Regions from separate parts of the Sphingobacterium sp. lm-10 genome, predicted to be linked through region 1. Evidence: riboswitches for the same ligand, from Rfam matches in the RefSeq annotation. Region 1 holds a riboswitch; each other region holds the start of a gene.
The links. A riboswitch is a leader RNA that binds a small molecule or an ion and turns the genes downstream of it on or off. The one in region 1 is predicted to bind S-adenosylmethionine.
Positions count from the first base shown of each region.

Region 2: linked by a shared signal. The riboswitch ahead of metE (5-methyltetrahydropteroyltriglutamate--homocysteine S-methyltransferase) and the one ahead of M8998_RS06015 (O-acetylhomoserine aminocarboxypropyltransferase/cysteine synthase family protein) in region 1 are both predicted to bind S-adenosylmethionine.
Region 3: linked by a shared signal. The riboswitch ahead of metF (methylenetetrahydrofolate reductase [NAD(P)H]) and the one ahead of M8998_RS06015 (O-acetylhomoserine aminocarboxypropyltransferase/cysteine synthase family protein) in region 1 are both predicted to bind S-adenosylmethionine.
Region 4: linked by a shared signal. The riboswitch ahead of M8998_RS02210 (5-oxoprolinase) and the one ahead of M8998_RS06015 (O-acetylhomoserine aminocarboxypropyltransferase/cysteine synthase family protein) in region 1 are both predicted to bind S-adenosylmethionine.

Region 1 is NZ_JAMJWC010000001.1:1,515,744-1,520,362, reverse strand. Features, by position in the region: gene M8998_RS06020 (homoserine dehydrogenase) at 1-1,098, opposite strand, end outside; gene M8998_RS06015 (O-acetylhomoserine aminocarboxypropyltransferase/cysteine synthase family protein) at 1,131-2,435, opposite strand; SAM riboswitch class I at 2,681-2,792, opposite strand; gene pckA (phosphoenolpyruvate carboxykinase (ATP)) at 3,181-4,619, shown strand, end outside.
Region 2 is NZ_JAMJWC010000002.1:602,356-606,974, forward strand. Features, by position in the region: gene metE (5-methyltetrahydropteroyltriglutamate--homocysteine S-methyltransferase) at 1-1,857, opposite strand, end outside; SAM riboswitch class I at 1,930-2,046, opposite strand; gene M8998_RS12595 (response regulator transcription factor) at 2,113-2,802, opposite strand; gene M8998_RS12600 (sensor histidine kinase) at 2,829-4,619, opposite strand, start outside.
Region 3 is NZ_JAMJWC010000002.1:404,797-409,415, reverse strand. Features, by position in the region: gene M8998_RS11750 (nucleotide sugar dehydrogenase) at 42-1,334, opposite strand; gene M8998_RS11745 (adenylyltransferase/cytidyltransferase family protein) at 1,404-1,931, opposite strand; SAM riboswitch class I at 2,046-2,150, shown strand; gene metF (methylenetetrahydrofolate reductase [NAD(P)H]) at 2,211-3,167, shown strand; gene M8998_RS11735 (FAD/NAD(P)-binding protein) at 3,421-4,619, shown strand, end outside.
Region 4 is NZ_JAMJWC010000001.1:579,068-583,686, forward strand. Features, by position in the region: gene M8998_RS02195 (S9 family peptidase) at 1-905, shown strand, start outside; gene trxA (thioredoxin) at 949-1,242, opposite strand; gene M8998_RS02205 (DUF2891 domain-containing protein) at 1,467-2,600, shown strand; gene M8998_RS02210 (5-oxoprolinase) at 2,615-2,884, opposite strand; SAM-I-IV-variant riboswitch at 2,931-3,027, opposite strand; gene M8998_RS02215 (DUF72 domain-containing protein) at 3,065-3,943, opposite strand; gene guaA (glutamine-hydrolyzing GMP synthase) at 4,027-4,619, shown strand, end outside.

The sequences.
Region 1 (4,619 bases):
GATCACATATTTAAAATCTTGTCCGTAGAAGCGTTCGGAGATACTATTGAAGCCCAGTGTTTCCAGAATTTCTTCGTCCTGATAGCGTAAGTAAACGTTCAATTCGTAATCGGTAGAATAGGTAACCTGCTGAGATTTTGAGTGTTTTTTAAACTCATAACGATAACCATATCGAAGTGCCGTGATATCAGATAACACCGCCGATCCGGTTGGATGACCGCCTGCACCTTTTCCGAAGAAAAACTGCTCGTCTGCAAAAGCAGCTTTTACCACCACACCATTATTTTCATTCTCCACACCGTATAGTAGGTTGTCTTTGCTAACGAACTTCGGCAATACATATAAGATAATCTTACCATCTACCTCTTTTGCCAATGGAATCAGCTTGATTTTGTAGTTTTTCTCACGTGCATAGGTAATATCTGCTAAGCCAAGCTTATTGATTCCCAAATTGAGAATATCTTCTGGTTTGACATAGATGCCGTAAGCGTGATTGGCAACGATTGCCAGCTTGTACTTAGGGTCGTAGCCTCCCACATCCAATGTGGGATCCGTTTCTGCAAAGCCCAATTCCTGTGCTTTCTTTAGCGCGCTATCGTAATCTTGATTTTCGTTAAAGATCTTCGATAAAATATAATTGGAAGAACCATTGAAAATTCCGCTTACGCTATGCAGGAGCTCATTGTCATAATATTCCTCCAGGTTGCGAATGATTGGAATCGATCCACATACCGCACCTTCGTAAAGTAACGATTTGCCGGTTTCTTCCTGTATAGTCGCTAATTCTTCCAAATGGGTTGCGATCATCTTTTTATTGGCAGATACCACATTTTTACCAGCATACAATGCGCGTTTTGTGATTTCAAAAGCAGCATCGGCATCATCAATAAGTTCCAGTATCGTATTTATTTCTGGATCATTCAACACGCTGTCTGCATCGGTCGTAAAAAGGTGTTCAGGAAGCGATCGTTGTTTCGTTGGGTTTTTAATGACAAATTTCTTTATTTCTAGATTTAGATCTTTGGTTTTGATAATGTCGTACAGTCCTTGGCCAACTACTCCAAATCCAAACATCCCAATCGTTAATTTTTCACTCATTTTATATCAAATTGTTTTTTAGTTACGCAAATTTATAGTGCTTCAAAAGCTTGTTCCAGATCAGCTTTGATGTCGTCAATATGTTCGATTCCTACAGATAATCGAAGGACACCTGGGTATACGCCAGAGCGTTGTTGTTCTGCCGTACTTAGCTGTTGGTGTGTGGTTGTAGCAGGGTGTATGATGACCGTTTTCGCATCGCCAACATTCGCCAGATGACTGACCAATTCTAAAGCATTGATAAACTCGTTGGCTTTGGTACTACCTCCGCGAATAGTAAAAGACAATACCGCGCCATAGCCATTTTTTAAATACTTTTGGGCGGCATCATGATAGGGATGGCTCTTCAGTCCGGGATAACTTACAGATTCTACCTGTGCATGGTTTTCAAGCCATTGGGCAATTTCCAGCGCATTATCCACATGCCGCTGTACGCGCAATGAAAGTGTTTCCAATCCCTGTGTCAGCAAGAAAGAATTGAAAGGGGAGAGGGCAGGGCCGAAGTCACGCAATCCCTCTACGCGCGCCCGGATGGCAAACTGTATATTGCCAAAGTTGCTATTTTCTCCAAACACTTCCGAGAAGATTAGCCCATGATAACCCTCGGATGGCTCAGAAAATTGCTTGAACTTACCATTACCCCAATTGTAATTGCCACCATCGATAATCACGCCACCAATGGTCGTGCCGTGGCCGCCGATCCACTTCGTGGCTGACTCCACTACAATGTGAGCACCATATTCTAAAGGCTTGAAAAGATAACCGCCTGCACCAAAGGTATTGTCTACCACAATAGGAAGGTCATGTTTTTTGGATAGGGCAGAAAGACGTTCGAAGTCAGGAATGCTATATGCGGGGTTTCCGATGGTTTCTACATAAAGCGCTTTGGTACGGTCATCAATTAATTTCTCAAATTCGTCTGGATCACCCTGGTCTGCAAAGCGTACTTCAATGCCTAGCCTTTTAAAGGCAACTTTAAATTGATTGAATGTGCCGCCATAGAGATGGGAGCTCGCCACAAAATTATCTCCGCTTTCTAGGATATTATTCAGTGCGATAAATTGGGCTGCTTGGCCGGAAGAAACCGCCACTGCCGCTAAGCCACCTTCCAGCGCTGCTATTCTCTTTTCAAAGACATCCGTTGTCGGATTCATAATCCGAGTGTAAATATTTCCAAACTCCTTCAATGCAAAAAGGTTGGCGCCATGTTCTGCGTTGTTAAAAACGTAAGATGAGGTTTGATATATCGGGAGTGCGCGTGCCCCAGTAGTGGGATCGGCTTCCTGTCCTGCATGTATTTGCAGGGTTTCAAATTGTAACGGTTTTTTGTAGGCCATAGTAACTTAATTATTGTGGAACATAAAATCAGGATTAGTCTGTACGAAAGGAAAGAGTCGTTTATAGGTTGCGGTAGGCCAAATCGATGTACAGGTCATCGCTTAAGACTAATCACAAAAAACGACTATCGCATTCGTGAGTGGCAAGCAACCAATTGCAGCCAATGACAAATCGCTGTAGAAATTAAGTGTGGACGATCTTCCGAAGAAGGGAATAAGTTGATTTTTTCGTTCATCTGTTCTATTATTTATATACTCCAAAACATGGTTTTGGACAGGAATTGGCACCTTTTCAACGCTCTGTTGTTGGTTGCCAGCGGGTCATCGAGCCAGTCTCTCGCCGCTTCTTTATAAATCAAGACCTGATCGCTTTGGTGTAGGTGTTGATTTGTATTATCGAATGATATACATAGCAAATATAGGGTTTTTGTACAGCCATGCAAATATATGATCAAATCTTTTTGGAAATGTTTCCTAGCTGAGATACTATTAAAGTTGGTTAATCAAGTGTATTGGGAGTTGTTTATCCGCATCTCCAACTCCTTTTGTTTAGTGCCTTGAAGATGAATATTGTTGTTAAAATAGGCTAAAATGTTTTAGCATTTAAATTATTTTAATCATCAATTTAATTAGTTGATATACAGGTTTTTATCCATGTGTATTTGCTACAATAAGCGTTTTTATAATTTCCCGACAATTGGTTTATGGTTAATTTTGTTTCATAAAATCAAACGAATAAACTGTAATGCAAAAAATTCTTCAAGACTACCAAATTGAACTTGCTTTAGAGCCTAAAGGTGAGGTGTTTAGTGAGTTAACACCCGCCGAATTAATTGAGCATGCCATTTTGAATAAGGAAGCGACACTTTCTGCTTCCGGTGCGCTGAATATTATGACAGGAACTTTTACAGGACGCTCTCCTCGTGATCGCTATCTGGTGCGTGATGAAGTCACGGAGGATACGGTGCATTGGAATGATACCAATCAACCCGTCAATCCGAGTGTATTTGAGGCACTTGAACAACAAGTGAAAGTTTATTTAGATTCTTGCAAATCACTTTATACACGCACGGCAAATATCGCAACGTATGCTAAATATAGCAGGAGAATTCACTTTGCGACGGAGCTGGCTGCACAAGATTTGTTTATCAGTAATATGTTCCTTCCTAAGCAAGAAGTGGAACAGCAAAAGGATTGGACGGTGTGGGTGGCATCTCTATTAAAAATCGAAAATTATGAGGAACTGGGTCTTCGAGCATCGAATGCGGTGGTGCTTGATTTTACCCGGCGTAAAGTGCTAATCATTGGAACGGCATATACAGGAGAAATCAAAAAGAGCATGTTTTCTATGATGAATTTTGTGTTGCCACAAGATCATGGTGTCTTTCCAATGCATTGCTCGGCTAATACAGGTAAAAATGGAGAAACAGCCTTGTTTTTCGGTTTATCTGGCACAGGGAAAACCACCTTGTCTGCAGATCACGATCGTTATCTGATTGGTGATGATGAGCATGGTTGGTCGGACGAAGGAATCTTCAATTTAGAGGGAGGTTGTTACGCCAAATGCATCAACCTAAAAGTCGAAAGCGAACCCGATATATTTGGTGCTGTGCGGTTTGGGGCATTAACAGAAAATATGCTTTACATGCCAGAAAGTCGCTATCTGGATTACGAAAATAGCGCTGTCACAGAAAATATACGGGTGTCATACCCTATCAATTACATACCACATGTGGTAAAGATCAATCACTCCGCTTCGCCAAAGCACATATTTTTTCTGACGGCAGATGCTTTTGGCGTGTTGCCGCCATTATCCAAGCTTACGGTGGAGCAATCGATGTATTACTTTCTAAATGGATACACCGCGAAAGTGGCGGGTACCGAGGTAGGAATTGCAGAGCCCGTGGCTACCTTTTCCGCTTGTTTTGGTCAAGCATTCTTGCCGCTACATGCAAGGCGCTATGCTGAAATGTTGCGTGATCGATTGCAACAGGATTCTTCTACACAAGTTTGGTTAGTAAATACAGGCTGGATAGGAGGGCCATATGGTGTGGGACGCCGTATCCCGCTATATCACACACGTGCTATGATCCGTGCCGCGATGTCAGGTGCATTGAAAGATGAGCATTATGTACAGCACCCGGTTTTTGATCTTTCGATGCCAACCGCTTGTCCACTCGTGCC
Region 2 (4,619 bases), on a different contig from region 1:
AATAGCAGGCTCATCAATTTGGATAATTTTGATCCCTGCTTTTTCCAAAGCTTGCACTTCATCTAAGATTGCTAAGGCGATTTGATAGGTTGTCGTAGAGCGCGGTTGATCGTTACGAACGAATGACCATTGCAAGATCGTTACCGGACCTGTTAACATACCTTTTACCGGACGCTCTGTCAAGGATTGTGCATAAGAAGACCAACGAACTGTCATATCTTGCGGGCGGTACACATCACCATAGATAACTGGAGGTTTCACACAGCGTGAACCATAAGATTGTACCCAGCCGTACTGCGTGAAAGCATATCCCGCCAATTGCTCACCGAAATATTCCACCATGTCGTTACGCTCGAACTCACCATGTACTAATACGTCGATGTCTAATTGTTCTTGAAGACGAATGGTGTTTTCGGTTTCTTCCGCAATAGCTTTATCGTATTCTTCCTGAGAAATGGCTCCTTTTTTCAAATCAGCACGCCATTTACGTACGTCTTTTGTTTGTGGGAATGAACCGATTGTCGTGGTTGCGAAAGCAGGAAGATTGAATTTTTCTTGTTGTGCTGATTTCCGATCTGCAAATAAGGAAGTACGTTTTGCATCATCGTCTGTGATGTTGCTGGTACGTGTTTTTACCTCTGGTTTGTGGATCAATGGAGAAGTACGACGGCTTTCTGCGGCCGCTTTGTTGCTTTCGAAACGTTTTTCTGTCTCTGCATCTACCTCCCCGTCAGCCAATACAGCTAGGTCTTTTACTTCTGCTAATTTCTGCTTAGCGAATGCTAGCCAATTTTTAACCTCGGCAGGAAGAGATTCTTCGTTTTTCTCATTGTCCAAGTCAAATGGTACATGCAATAAAGAAGACGCTGGTGCTATCCAAACACGGTCTTTCCCTAATGTATCTACTGCTTGTTGGATTTTGCCTAATGATTTTTCGTAATCATTTTTCCAAATATTACGGCCTTCTACCACACCTAATGAAAGAGTTAGAGAAGCAGGAACTTTTGCCAAGATGGTATCCAATTGATCTTCACCGCGTACCAAGTCGATATGTAAGGCGTGTACTGGAAGGTTCAACGCCAAATCTTCATTATCTTTTAACGCTTCAAAATACGTTGTTGCGATCAGTTTGGTGTCGCCCGCTGCGGCATTTAATTTCTCAAATACCATTTTATACAAACCTTTTACTTTTTCGTCGATATCCAACGCCAGGTACGGCTCATCAATTTGGATATATTGTGCACCAGCCGCCGCCAATTTGGAAACGATCTCTTCGTATACTGGCAATAAACGCTCGATTAGATCGATACGATCAAAACCCTCTTCTTTTTCTTTTCCTAATAAAAGGTAGGTGATGGGGCCAATTAATACTGGCTTCGTTTCAATGCCTAATGACTTCGCCTCGTTGTATTCTTTTAAGAATTTTTCAGAAGTTAATTTGAATTCCTGATTTTTGGTGAATTCGGGAACCATGTAATGGTAGTTGGTGTCGAACCATTTCGTCATTTCCATGGCCGTCACATCAACACCTTCTGCCTGGAAACCTCTTGCTAACGCAAAATATAGATCTAAACTGTATTCTCCGTCAATCTTATTTAAAAGCGATTGATAGCGCGCAGGCACTGCTCCGATCGTAAGGGATAAATCCAATACTTGATCATAAAAGGAAAAATCATTGGACGGGATTAAGGTAAAGCCATTCTCCTGTTGTAATTTCCAGTTAGCTTCACGAATGCTTTTTGCTGTATTTAGAAGTTCCTCTTGGGTGATTTTTTTAGCCCAGTAAGCTTCATTCGCCTTTTTCAATTCGCGGAATGGTCCTACTCTTGGATAACCTAAGTTGTTTGTCGTTAACATAGTTTTATTTCTCTAATTTTTTTCGGATGTAATACTTTGCTATTAGAGAATGGCACCAGAAACAGTGACTTCAGCTTATCTTTCTCTTATTGTTCCCGTACAGGGTAAGAGTAGAATGTAGCACCTTGTCCAAGTGACAGGTTGCCAAGGCTTCAACGGGTCTATTCCCTCTGCCTTTCTCTATAAGCATCACAAACTTAGATAACAAAAGTATAAAATCCAAATTTCTAGAGAAAAGAGGACGCAAATAATCAGCTAGCTGACCAAAAGCTTGTATCCTTTGCCATGCACATTTACGATTTCCACATTCGGATCTTCTTTAAGATATTTCCGAAGCTTACTCAGGAATACATCCATGCTTCTACCGGTGAAATAGTTGTCGTCATGCCAGATCTTCACCAACGCTTCTTCGCGCGTCAACACATCATTCTTCTTGAGACAAAGCAGACGCAACAGTTCGGCCTCCTTAGTAGATAACTTCTGCTGCTGCCCCTTATAGGAGATCACTTGACTGGTATAATCAAAGAAATAACCACCAATCTCAAACTTGTCTGGTGTTTCATCATCTTTATCGCGAGACGAACGTTTAAGCAGGGCGTTGATGCGCAACAACAGCTCTTCTACACGAAACGGCTTCGTAATATAGTCATCACCACCCAATTCAAATGCTTGGGTTTTGTCTTCCATCATTCCTTTGGCTGTGGCAAAGATAATTGGCACTGTTTGATCCACTTTGCGCACATCTTTCCCCAAAGAGAAGCCGTCTTTTTTTGGCATCATAACATCGAAAATGCACAGATCAAATTCATCCTTGCGGAATGCTTCCAATGCTTCCATGCCATCCTTGCACAGTACGACATCAAATTTACCCTTGAGTTCGAGGTAATCTTTCAAGAGATCGCCAAGATTGGGATCGTCTTCTGCTAGTAGTATTTTTTGAGACATAAATTTGTTTTAATGTATATTAATAATCAAGCTCTGCTTGTGCTATCGGTACTGTGGAGTGGTAAAGTCACCTCAAATTGTGTGCCTTTATCTCGTTCGCTTTTTACAGAGATCTTGCCATTGAGGATCTTGATGATGTTATTGACATAACTTAGCCCCAACCCGAAGCCTTTTACATTGTGAATATTCCCTGTTGGTATTCGGTAAAATTGATCAAATATTTTTTCCTGATGATCCTTCGACATCCCGACTCCTTTATCTGCAACGGATAAGGTTATGCTGTTTTTGGTGCTGTAGGTACGAACGGTTATGTCCGGAGTGTCTTTGCTATATTTAATGGCATTGTCTAGTAAATTGAACATCACATTAGAAAGATGCAGCTCATCACCAATCACCACATCGTGCGTAGCGGATAAGTCCACCTGTAAGTTTCCGCCAGCTTTCTCCAATTGCAGGTGCATGCTTTCCAGCACGTCAGACATAAGCGCGTTAATAGGTACTTTAGTACGCTCGATATTCAGGTTTTCTTTCTCAAGGCGTGCTATGTTCAATACACGCTCAATATGTGAACCTAACCGTATATTCTCATCATAGATGATATTAGCCAACTTATTGACCCGGTTTTCGTTGGAGGCAATTTCTTTGTCTCGAAGCGATTCGCTCGCAATCATGATCGTAGCCACCGGTGTTTTGAACTCGTGCGTCATGTTGTTGATGAAGTCTGTCTTCATCTCCGATATTTTCTTCTGCCTAAAAATGATCGTGAGTGTGTAGGCAAAGCAGCCAACTAGTAACGACAATAAAGCGAGCACGGCAATCACCATAAAACTCATGTTCCCGGCAATATGGCTCTCTTTGTATGGGAAGTATATAGACAATAAACCGGGAGATTTTCCTTGATCGCCTTGGAACAAAGCAGTGCTGTATTCCATAGCATCTGTCAAACGTACCGGGTCTTCTAAATGCGAACCAGCCTGAATGATAAGCGCAGCACTAGGGTTGGGTCTGATCTGCATCAAAAAAGGAGACACGATCCCGCGAATGTGTAATTCTTCCTCCAAATAACTCATAGCCAAGTCTGCATTAATCCTTTCTTTCAACGGGCGCTTCGACATAGCGATGCTCGCTGTAATATCTTCGATAACTTTACTGTCTTTACCCCCTAAGATGGCTACGGTATCATAGAGGTTAGTGGCTACAGAGAGTTTTCTGAAATTCAGGTTTTTCAGTTCTTGTTCTACTTCTTGTAAGCGTATTAGAGTAGATTTATCCTCGGTAGGAGGCAAGGTAGCCCAGGCAAATGAGTGCACTTGGAGTGTAGCATCATTCACAATAGGAATGATGAAGCGTGTGCTGTCATCTCGAGCAGAAATTTCGGAAACACGTTTACTGGCGCCTACCACCGTAGATATAGTGGGTAAAGTAGGGTCTTGAATATCGTAGCTTTTCTCAATAGAAAAAGTAATCAGTTGGTGATAATCCTTCCTTCGTACATACGTTTCGAAGAATGCGTTACTGACGTAGGCCGCATTTGGAAAATTTCTTTTTAGGTCTTCTTCTTCGTTTCTATAGCGATCTCGCGCATCGAAGTTTTTCACCCTAAGCTTATTGATCTCATCTTGCAAGGCAATTTGTTCTGCCAGAATAACTTCTTTTTCCCGCTGAAGCTTTTGATCTTTAGCAAATTTTACCTGATTTAATTTTGCTTGTTTTCTAGTGAATTCATATACCTCATGGCGCTCTATTTTGTTGGCCACTACTGATAGCGAGGCGTTTACGCTCTCGTCAAAGATTTGAGATTTCTGAATATAGGATTG
Region 3 (4,619 bases), on a different contig from region 1:
TTACATCAAAAAATATGCCACCGGCTATCTAGAAACCCCAATTATAGCCTCGCGTCGACGACTTCGCGAGCGATAACGCCCTTAATATCAAAAACAACGACGCGCTCTTTACAAAATCCAGTCAAATCCAACCTCAAAAACTCTTGATGTGCAACCGCCAATATAATGGCGTCATAACCTCCAAACTGTAGTGCCTCATCTATTGATTTCAACCTCAACCCATACTCATGCTGCACCTCTGCAACACTCGCCCAAGGATCTACAATATCTGCTTTCACCCCATAGTCCTCTAACGCGGCATGAAGATCCTTCACCTTGGTATTGCGGATATCTGGACAATTTTCTTTAAAAGTGACACCGAGTATTAAAGCATTCGCACCCTTAACAGCGATATCCTTTCTGATCATTAGCTTTACCACTTTGGAGGCAATGAATTCTGCGACAGAGTCATTAACCCGTCTACCAGAGAGAATAACATTTGGATGATAGCCCAACTGAACCGCTTTATGTGCTAAATAATAGGGATCTACCGAGATACAGTGCCCACCAACCAAGCCAGGTTTGTAGGGAAGAAAATTAAACTTCGTCCCAGCGGCAGCTAATACATCTTGTGTATCAATACCCACCCGATCAAAGATTAAAGCGAGTTCATTGACAAAAGAAATATTCACATCACGTTGCGCATTTTCAATTGCTTTGGAAGCCTCCGCCACCTTAATGCTAGGAGCTTTGTGCGTACCCGCGTGAATAATGATTCGATACAACTGATCTATCTCTTCCGCTATAGCCGAAGTAGATCCAGAGGTGACTTTTTTTATGGTAGTCAACGTGTTTACCTTGTCCCCAGGATTGATCCGTTCTGGAGAATATCCTGCAAAAAAATCTTCGTTAAATATCAATCCAGATTCCCGCTCTAGAATCGGCACGCAGTCCTCTTCTGTACAGCCTGGGTACACCGTGGATTCGTAGATTACGATGTCGCCTTTTTTCAACACCTTTCCTATCATGCGCGTTGCATGACGCAAAGGTCTTAGATCAGGCGCATTGAATTCATCGATTGGCGTAGGAACGGTGACAATGTAGATAGAGCAACCGCGAAGATCTTCCACTGCAAAGGATGCTGTATAGCCCTTTTGCCCTTCTGTATCCACAATAAGTTGAAGCGCTGATCGTAGCATCTCAGGATTTGCTTCTTTAGTACGATCGATCTCCTGGTTCAGTTCGCTAACGCGCGCTTCATCAATATCAAACCCTACTACTTGCGTGTGGGAAGCAAACGCCAATGCCAGGGGCAACCCGACGTATCCTTGTCCGATAACGGCTATCTTCTTCATTCTCCACGAAAGTACTAAATAGTCTGATAATTCAGAAAATTGAAAATCCGTAATGTGATCCTTATTCTATTACGGGTTCATTTCTCGTTCCATCTTCTGTGCCTCTTTTTCGGCAACAATCCTCCGCAAACCAGAGCTGGAAAACCGATGATCTCTGCTATTGTAATAAAGCTCAATGCCCTTCTGTTCGCAGTATTCTCTTCCTGTAAAGTTTTTCTCCTGGTATTCATCCCCCACAATACGCACATCTAACTTAAAGGATCGTAAGATATCTTCCAAATCTTGCTCTGTAGAATAGGGGACAATTTCATCTACATATTGGCACCCTCGAAGTTGTATGTATCGCTCTACTACAGTTTGTGTAGGCGCATTCTTCTCCGGCCGGTCTAACGTAGGGTCCATCTGTAAACCGCAGATCAGGTAATCACATTGTCGTTTGGCTTCTGCCAACATCATGATATGCCCGGCATGCAACAAGTCGAATGTGGAGAAGGTAATGCCAATGCGTGGGCCAGGATTGTAATCGGAGGGATTGTTATTTTCCATGTTGATACGAGATAGTATGTTTGTATCCACAAGGATAATTGATTTTTTCATTATCCTATGTACATCTAACGATAACAGCCGTGGACAAAAGGTGGACAAATTTTGATCATCAATTAAAATCATTCTGCATTTTGTTATCCCACACGCTTTTCCCATATTTGTGATTGCTTATAGAGAAAGGCTGAGGGATTAGACCCGCGGACGCCTTAGCAACCTGACGCATGTCAAGGTGCTACAATCTACCCTCCATAGTGAAGGGAATGATAAGCGGCCATAGGCATATGTCGGCACCATTTCTCTGCAAGCCTTCCATTCAAGAAACACATACGTATGAAGATCATTGATCATATCAAGAATGCACAAGGAAAAACGCTGTTTTCTTTCGAGTTGTTGCCTCCCGCAAAAGGCCAGGGAATTCAAAACATATTTCAGACGATGGATGAGTTGATGGAATTCAAACCTCCCTTTATCGACGTCACATACCATCGGGAAGATTACTTATACAAACAACATCCAAACGGGTTATTGGAGCGTGTATCTTATCGTAAACGGCCGGGTACGGTGGCCATTTGTGCAGCTATCATGAATAAGTATAAGGTAGATGCGGTGCCACACTTGATTTGCGGCGGATTTACCAAAGAGGAAACAGAGAACGCCTTGATTGATCTTGATTTCCTTGGCATAGATAATGTGCTAGTACTTCGGGGCGACGCACGGAAGGGCGATGCCGATTTTATCCCTACCGAAGGTGGGCATGCTTATGCCACAGACCTATTGAAACAGGTTCGGGATATGAATGAAGGAAAATACTTACATGAGGATATCACCACTTCTTCAAAAACCGATTTTTGCATAGGGGTAGCAGGGTATCCAGAGAAGCATTTTGAAGCTCCAAATTCGCAAACAGACTTTAAATGGTTGAAGAAAAAGGTGGATATGGGAGCCGAATTTATTGTAACACAGATGTTCTTCAACGTTGAGCGCTATAAAGAGTTTGTTACCAAATGTCGTGAGCATGGTATCCACGTGCCTATTATCCCTGGTTTAAAGCCATTAACTACAAAAAAACAACTCATCACGCTACCCCGTATATTTCACTTGGATATACCAGAGGAGTTATCTGAGGCTGTCGATAGCTGCAAGAACAATGCAGAGGTGCGGAAGATAGGTGAAGAATGGTTAGTACAGCAGTGCCGCGAACTCATCGCTTTCGGTGCACCAGTGCTCCACTTTTATACGATGAGTAATCCAGGTCCTACCAAAAATATTGTCCAGCAACTTGCTTAGGCATTTTACGCTTAGTGTAAAAGGAGACTTTTCTAAAAAAGACATTTAAGACCGAAAAAATACATCATTGCGAGGTAGCATAACGTTCGAGCTTTCGTTTTTTGACCTTCCCTTAGTTGGGAAATGGAGCATTAAAACAACACAATGCTTTCAATAACAATTACTTAAATTAAATAAAGCACGAAGACTTTGGCATACGTAACAAATACATCACTGGTAAACAATCATTCGTGATCCCTGTTTACTTAACTGTATGGTCAAACATCTACCTAAAACAATAGCCATCGTAGGATCGGGAGCAAGCGGCGTAGCCTGCTTCATACAACTGGTACAAAAACACATCACGAAAGGAAACCCGTTTCCACTCTCTATTACTCTATTTGAGAAACGGAAAGAATTCGGCGATGGACTGGCATTTGGCACGGAACAACAAGGTCATTTGTTAAATACGAAAGCAGGACTTATGGGTATTTTTCCAAAAGAGCGCATGCATTTCGTACAATGGATGCATCAAAATAGTGATAAAATTGGAGAAACATATCCTCAGGTAAGTACACATCCAGACAGCTATCCGCCGCGTATGCTGTATGGAAATTATGTACAGGCCATGTTGGATAAATACAAAGCATGGGGACTTAAAGCGGGTATCGACATCCAGACAAGACCCACCGAGGCAGTTTCAGCCGATATTACTCCAGAAAATACAGTAATGCTTCATACAGCAGACCAGCGTAAGGTAGCGTTTGACTATGTCATTCTGGCAACGGGTAATCCACAGTCTGCTACTTTTGCGAAGCTAAAATCCAGTGATAACTTTTTCTGCTCGCCTTGGCCAACCAGCCGATTATTGAAAAAAATAAAAGATAAGCAGGCTCGAGTGAGTATTGTAGGAAGCAGCCTTACAGCTATTGACGCACTGATTACACTGGTAGACAACGGGCATGAAGGGCCGATTCAATTTTTCTCCTTGACCGGCTTATTACCTCGTGTACAGACACCGTCGGAAATCCCATATGAACGCAAGGTGCTGACACTGTCCAACATACGCAGTATCATCCGAGAGCAGCAACGAACGTTGCGTATCATCGATCTGATCAGACTTTTTCGATCGGAGGTAGAAAGCGCTTTGGAGAGACCCGTAGACTGGGCCAACGAAGACCGCATTAATAAAGATCAGTTAGCACTGCTAGAAAAGGATATTCAAGAAGCTACTGGAGAAGGAAATATTTTTCAAACAATACTCTATTCGCTTCGAGAAGATTCCTATAGCATTTGGCGCTTATTGCCTCCCGATCAGAAACAGCTTTTTGGCAAATGGGTAAAACCTCATTTCGACATCAACCGACACGCTATTCCTTTAGAAAATGCGATTAAAATCCGCAACATTCTTCGCTCTGGTCAGCTAGAAATCATCGGACATACGGGCGATATCATATGGAGTAAAGACAGATT
Region 4 (4,619 bases), 940 kb from region 1:
TTGTGGATGTGTACTCGCGTGCTGACCAATCTCCGGTGGCTTTATTGCGTGATGCGAAAGATGGAAAAATGCTGATGGATCTCGAGAAATCCGACCTAAGCGCATTGGAAGAAACTGGCTGGCAAAAGCCAGAGGTTTTTCAAGCGAAGGGACGCGACGGGGAAACGGATATTTGGGGGGTTATTATTCGACCTTCCAATTTTGATCCACAGAAAAAATACCCGGTTATTGAGTATATCTATGCCGGTCCGCACAGTGCCTTCGTGCCGAAGTCTTTTTTTGCGAATCCTTCCGGCATGCACGAGCTGGCGGAGTTGGGCTTTATTGTCGTACAGATTGATGGCATGGGTACCTCGCACCGTTCAAAAGCATTTCATGATGTGGCTTGGAAAAATTTAAAAGACGCAGGCTTTCCAGATCGCATCGCCTGGATGAAAGCAGCGGCAGCGCAATATGACTATATGGATTTAGAACGCGTAGGTATTTACGGGACGTCAGCGGGTGGACAATCGTCTACCGCAGGCTTACTTTTTCATCCCGAATTCTACAAAGTGGGTGTCTCATCCTGCGGATGTCACGACAATCGGATGGACAAAATTTGGTGGAATGAGCAGTGGATGGGCTGGCCTGTGGGGCCAGAGTACATTGCCTGTTCGAATGTAGAAAACGCCCATCTTTTGGAAGGAAAGCTGTTATTAATCGTAGGAGAACTGGACGACAATGTAGATCCATCGTCCACGTACCAGTTAGTGGATCAGTTAATCAAGCATGGCAAAGATCATGATTTTATTATGGTGCCTGGTATGGGGCACTCATCGGGAGGTGATTTTGGTGAACGCAAACGTCGCGACTTCTTCGTCAAACACCTATTACAGGTGGATCCGCCAACCTGGAATAGGAGCTAATAAAAGTCGATATTTATTGCGAAACGGATCCTCCTGTCTCCAATTATTTGTTTTCATTGATCAGTCGTTCCAGCTCATTCGCAGGAACGACACCAGATTGGCGCCAACGAACAGTTCCTTTTTTAAAAATAATGAGCGTAGGCACGCCTTGTACTTGATACGCCGCCGCTGCGGTTGGATTTTTGTCTACATCTATTTTGATAATATTGGCTTCGTCACCGACACGTTGCTTTAATTCTTCTAAGATGGGCGGCATCATTTTACATGGCCCACACCATTCGGCAAAGAAGTCTACTAATACGGGCTTATCACTGTTTATTATTTCCTGAAATGTCATATTGTTATTTGTATCGTCCTATTAAAAAATATAAATCTGCCAAATAGCGTGCCGTAAAGGTTATTGGTTTCAACTATAACATTCGATTTATCATCGTTTATTAAGGTGTCATAGTTGCTAAATAGATACTATCCATTAAAGTAAAATATTGAGTAGGCCTTTCTGTACACATCACTGAATTTACTATCTTTAGTGTTTCATTATTTATATTATAGATTTAATACATGATCATACGTGATACAATAGGTAAGTTCGCTTTCTTAATCTTGTTCCTATTTGCCAGTAGCTTTTTGTTTTCCTGCCAGAATAACCAAACTAACGACAAAAAAGCAGTCGCGACTGAAAAGCCAACTCCAAAATTTGCTTTGAGCCAACAGCAGGCGAAGACTATTTTTGATATGCCGGTCCATTGTATTACGGTAGAATACCCCAATAAATTGGGGCAGTCTTTAGGAGGCGATGCTGATCTTAAACCACCGCGTGCATTGCGACCTATTTTTTACGGATGTTTTGATTGGCACTCATCGGTACATGGCTATTGGTCTATCATCAAATTGATGAAATCTTTCGATAACCTGGATCAAGACGGTGCGGTGCGTAGCACATTGAATGCGCTAATCACGGATGAGAACGCGGCTATTGAGAAGGCTTTCTTTGAAGATAAAAACAACCTCTCATTTGAGCGTACTTATGGTTGGGCTTGGTTATTTAAGTTGCAGGAAGAGTTGGTAACATGGGACGATGCCGATGCCCAGCGATGGAGCAGATCTTTGCAACCCATGGTCGATCTTCTGCGAGGTAAGTTGTTGGATTACTTGCCTAAGTTAGTTTATCCCATCCGTAGTGGAAAGCATGACAATACCGCTTTTGGTCTGTCATTGATGTACGATTACGCATTGACGGTTGAAGACGAAGCATTAGCCGATATTATTGCAGAACATGCTACTCGCCTATATAAAGAGGATAAAAACTGTGACTTTTCTTATGAGCCGAGTGGTTCAGACTTTCTTTCGCCTTGTCTGGAGGAAGCCTATCTGATGAGCAAAGTTTTAGATAGAGAAGCATATGAAACCTGGCTTCATGCCTTTCTGCCGCAAATGTATGAAGCTGATTTTCAGTTGAAACCTGCTATTGTGAAAGATCGCACCGACGGTCAGCTAGTCCACCTAGATGGCCTAAACTATAGTCGTGCAGCCTGTCTGTATGGCATTGCGCATCAAGTTCCGGCGTTAGCACATCTGCGTACAATCGCCGATGAGCACATGGCTTTTTCTTTACCAAACCTTACCAAGGAAGACGATTACATGGGCTCACACTGGTTAGGAACTTTTGCACTTTATGCCATTACGCATCAATAAACACGGGTTCATAACTAACAGGCAAGCGGAATTAAGGTGTTGTCGTCACCCAACTCAACGGGTACTAGCTGAATAGTGGTAAACCCATCGTCGTGAGATACGATGCGCGACAGATCTACGCCTTTACGCGCAAGACTGTTCAATACGGCAGTTCTAAAAGCTGCTTTTTGTGTACCCCAGGATTTGTTTCGGACGAGATCGTTATTCAAGTTAACGAGCTCCTTGACGGAATAGTGGTGAAAATTTTGAACCAAATGCTGGTACAGTTCGTTTGGAGTTTGCATACAATACAATTATTAAAGGTGAAACCATCAATCGTATTCAGAACGGCAATATAATCTGTTTTGGAATGAATCCCGTATTATAAAAACCACCGCGGTTCTGCGAACTCGGTTGGTATTGCGTCAGGCAATTCTGAATACTCTACAAACTTAGTAGAGTATTCGTTAATCTCCAAATAAACTTTAAAATAATTTGTCAGCATTCGGTAATTTCAAATTCAAGTCAAAGGATTTATTTATCAGTTTGATGAAATGATCTGCTAGCATGGGGGATTCGACTTCCATGTTCTGGTGGATAAAGAAATACAGTTTCTGTAATCCAGCCTTTCTCCATTCGCGGATGCGTTTCACCCAATCTTCTAAGCGTGTGTAATCAGAAGGAGCGTTGGCGCCCACATAACGCACAAAAGCAATTGGTGTAGTTAGTCGCATGTGCAATAAATCCCTACGTCCGGCGGTATCGGTGATGATATTGGTCTTTTCTGTTTTCTCCAACAAGGAATAATAGCGCGCAGCAACCTCTTGATCACTAAACCAAGCTTCATTACGCACTTCTATCGCTAAAGGATATCCCGCGGGGAAGTTTTTCAGAAATGACTCCAATCGTTCAAAATCTTTGGGCTTAAAGTTATCGTGCATTTGTAAAAAAGCCATTCCCAACTTATCTTCAAATAGCACGGTGGCATCTACAAAGGTTTCTACTTTTTCATCGGTATTAAGCAAGCGGCCATAATGACTAATAGATTGAGGAATTTTAGGGAAAAATTTAAAATCCTTTCCGGTCTTGTCTTTCCAGGTTTGCACCTGATCCTTGGAGGGAGAGTTATAGAATGTCGCGTTTAATTCAATAGAATTGAATTTCGTAGCATAGTACGCGAGTTCATCTTTAGTGCCGCGCGGGTAAAATCCTTTGAGCTCTTTTTTATTCCATTTGGCACAGCCAACAAATACCTCAAACGGCGCGTCTGATTGATGCGCTTTCAGTAGTTCCAGCGTTGCTGATGGCGTATTGGGAAGGGAGAAATCAATAGATGATGGGTCTGTAACGCTGCCAAATTTCATATCTGCTTATTAAGAAAAGTGTAAATGCTAAGGTAAGAAGATTTCGCCGTGTAAAACTCATCCTGAATATGTAACTTTGCGCCATGTCAGAAAAAATTATTATCCTCGATTTTGGGTCACAATATACGCAGTTGATCGCGCGTCGTGTGCGCGAATTGAATGTTTACTGTGAAATTCATCCATTTAATAACATCCCTACCTTCGATGAAACAGTTAAAGGTATCATTTTTTCAGGTAGTCCATACTCTGTGCGTCAGGAAGATGCACCGCAAGTAGACTACGCTGCTATGATGCGGGATTACCCCGTGCTGGGCGTTTGTTATGGCGCTCAATATCTGGCACAGCATTCTGGGGGAGAGGTTTTGCCTTCCGAGATTAGAGAATACGGAAGAGCAAATTTATTATATGTTGATCAGGAGAATCCATTGTTGACTGGCATTCCTACACAATCACAGGTGTGGATGTCGCATGGAGATACCATTAAAGAAGTGCCCTCTACGTTTCGCGTGATCGCAAGTACCGACAAGGTACGCGTAGCAGCTTACCATATCGAAGGTACTCGTACGTACGGAATTCAGTTTCATCCGGAGGTAACGCATAGTACCGACGGACAGGTATTGGTGAAAAACTTTGTCGTGAATATCTGTGGTTGTACACAAGACTGGACAGCAGATGC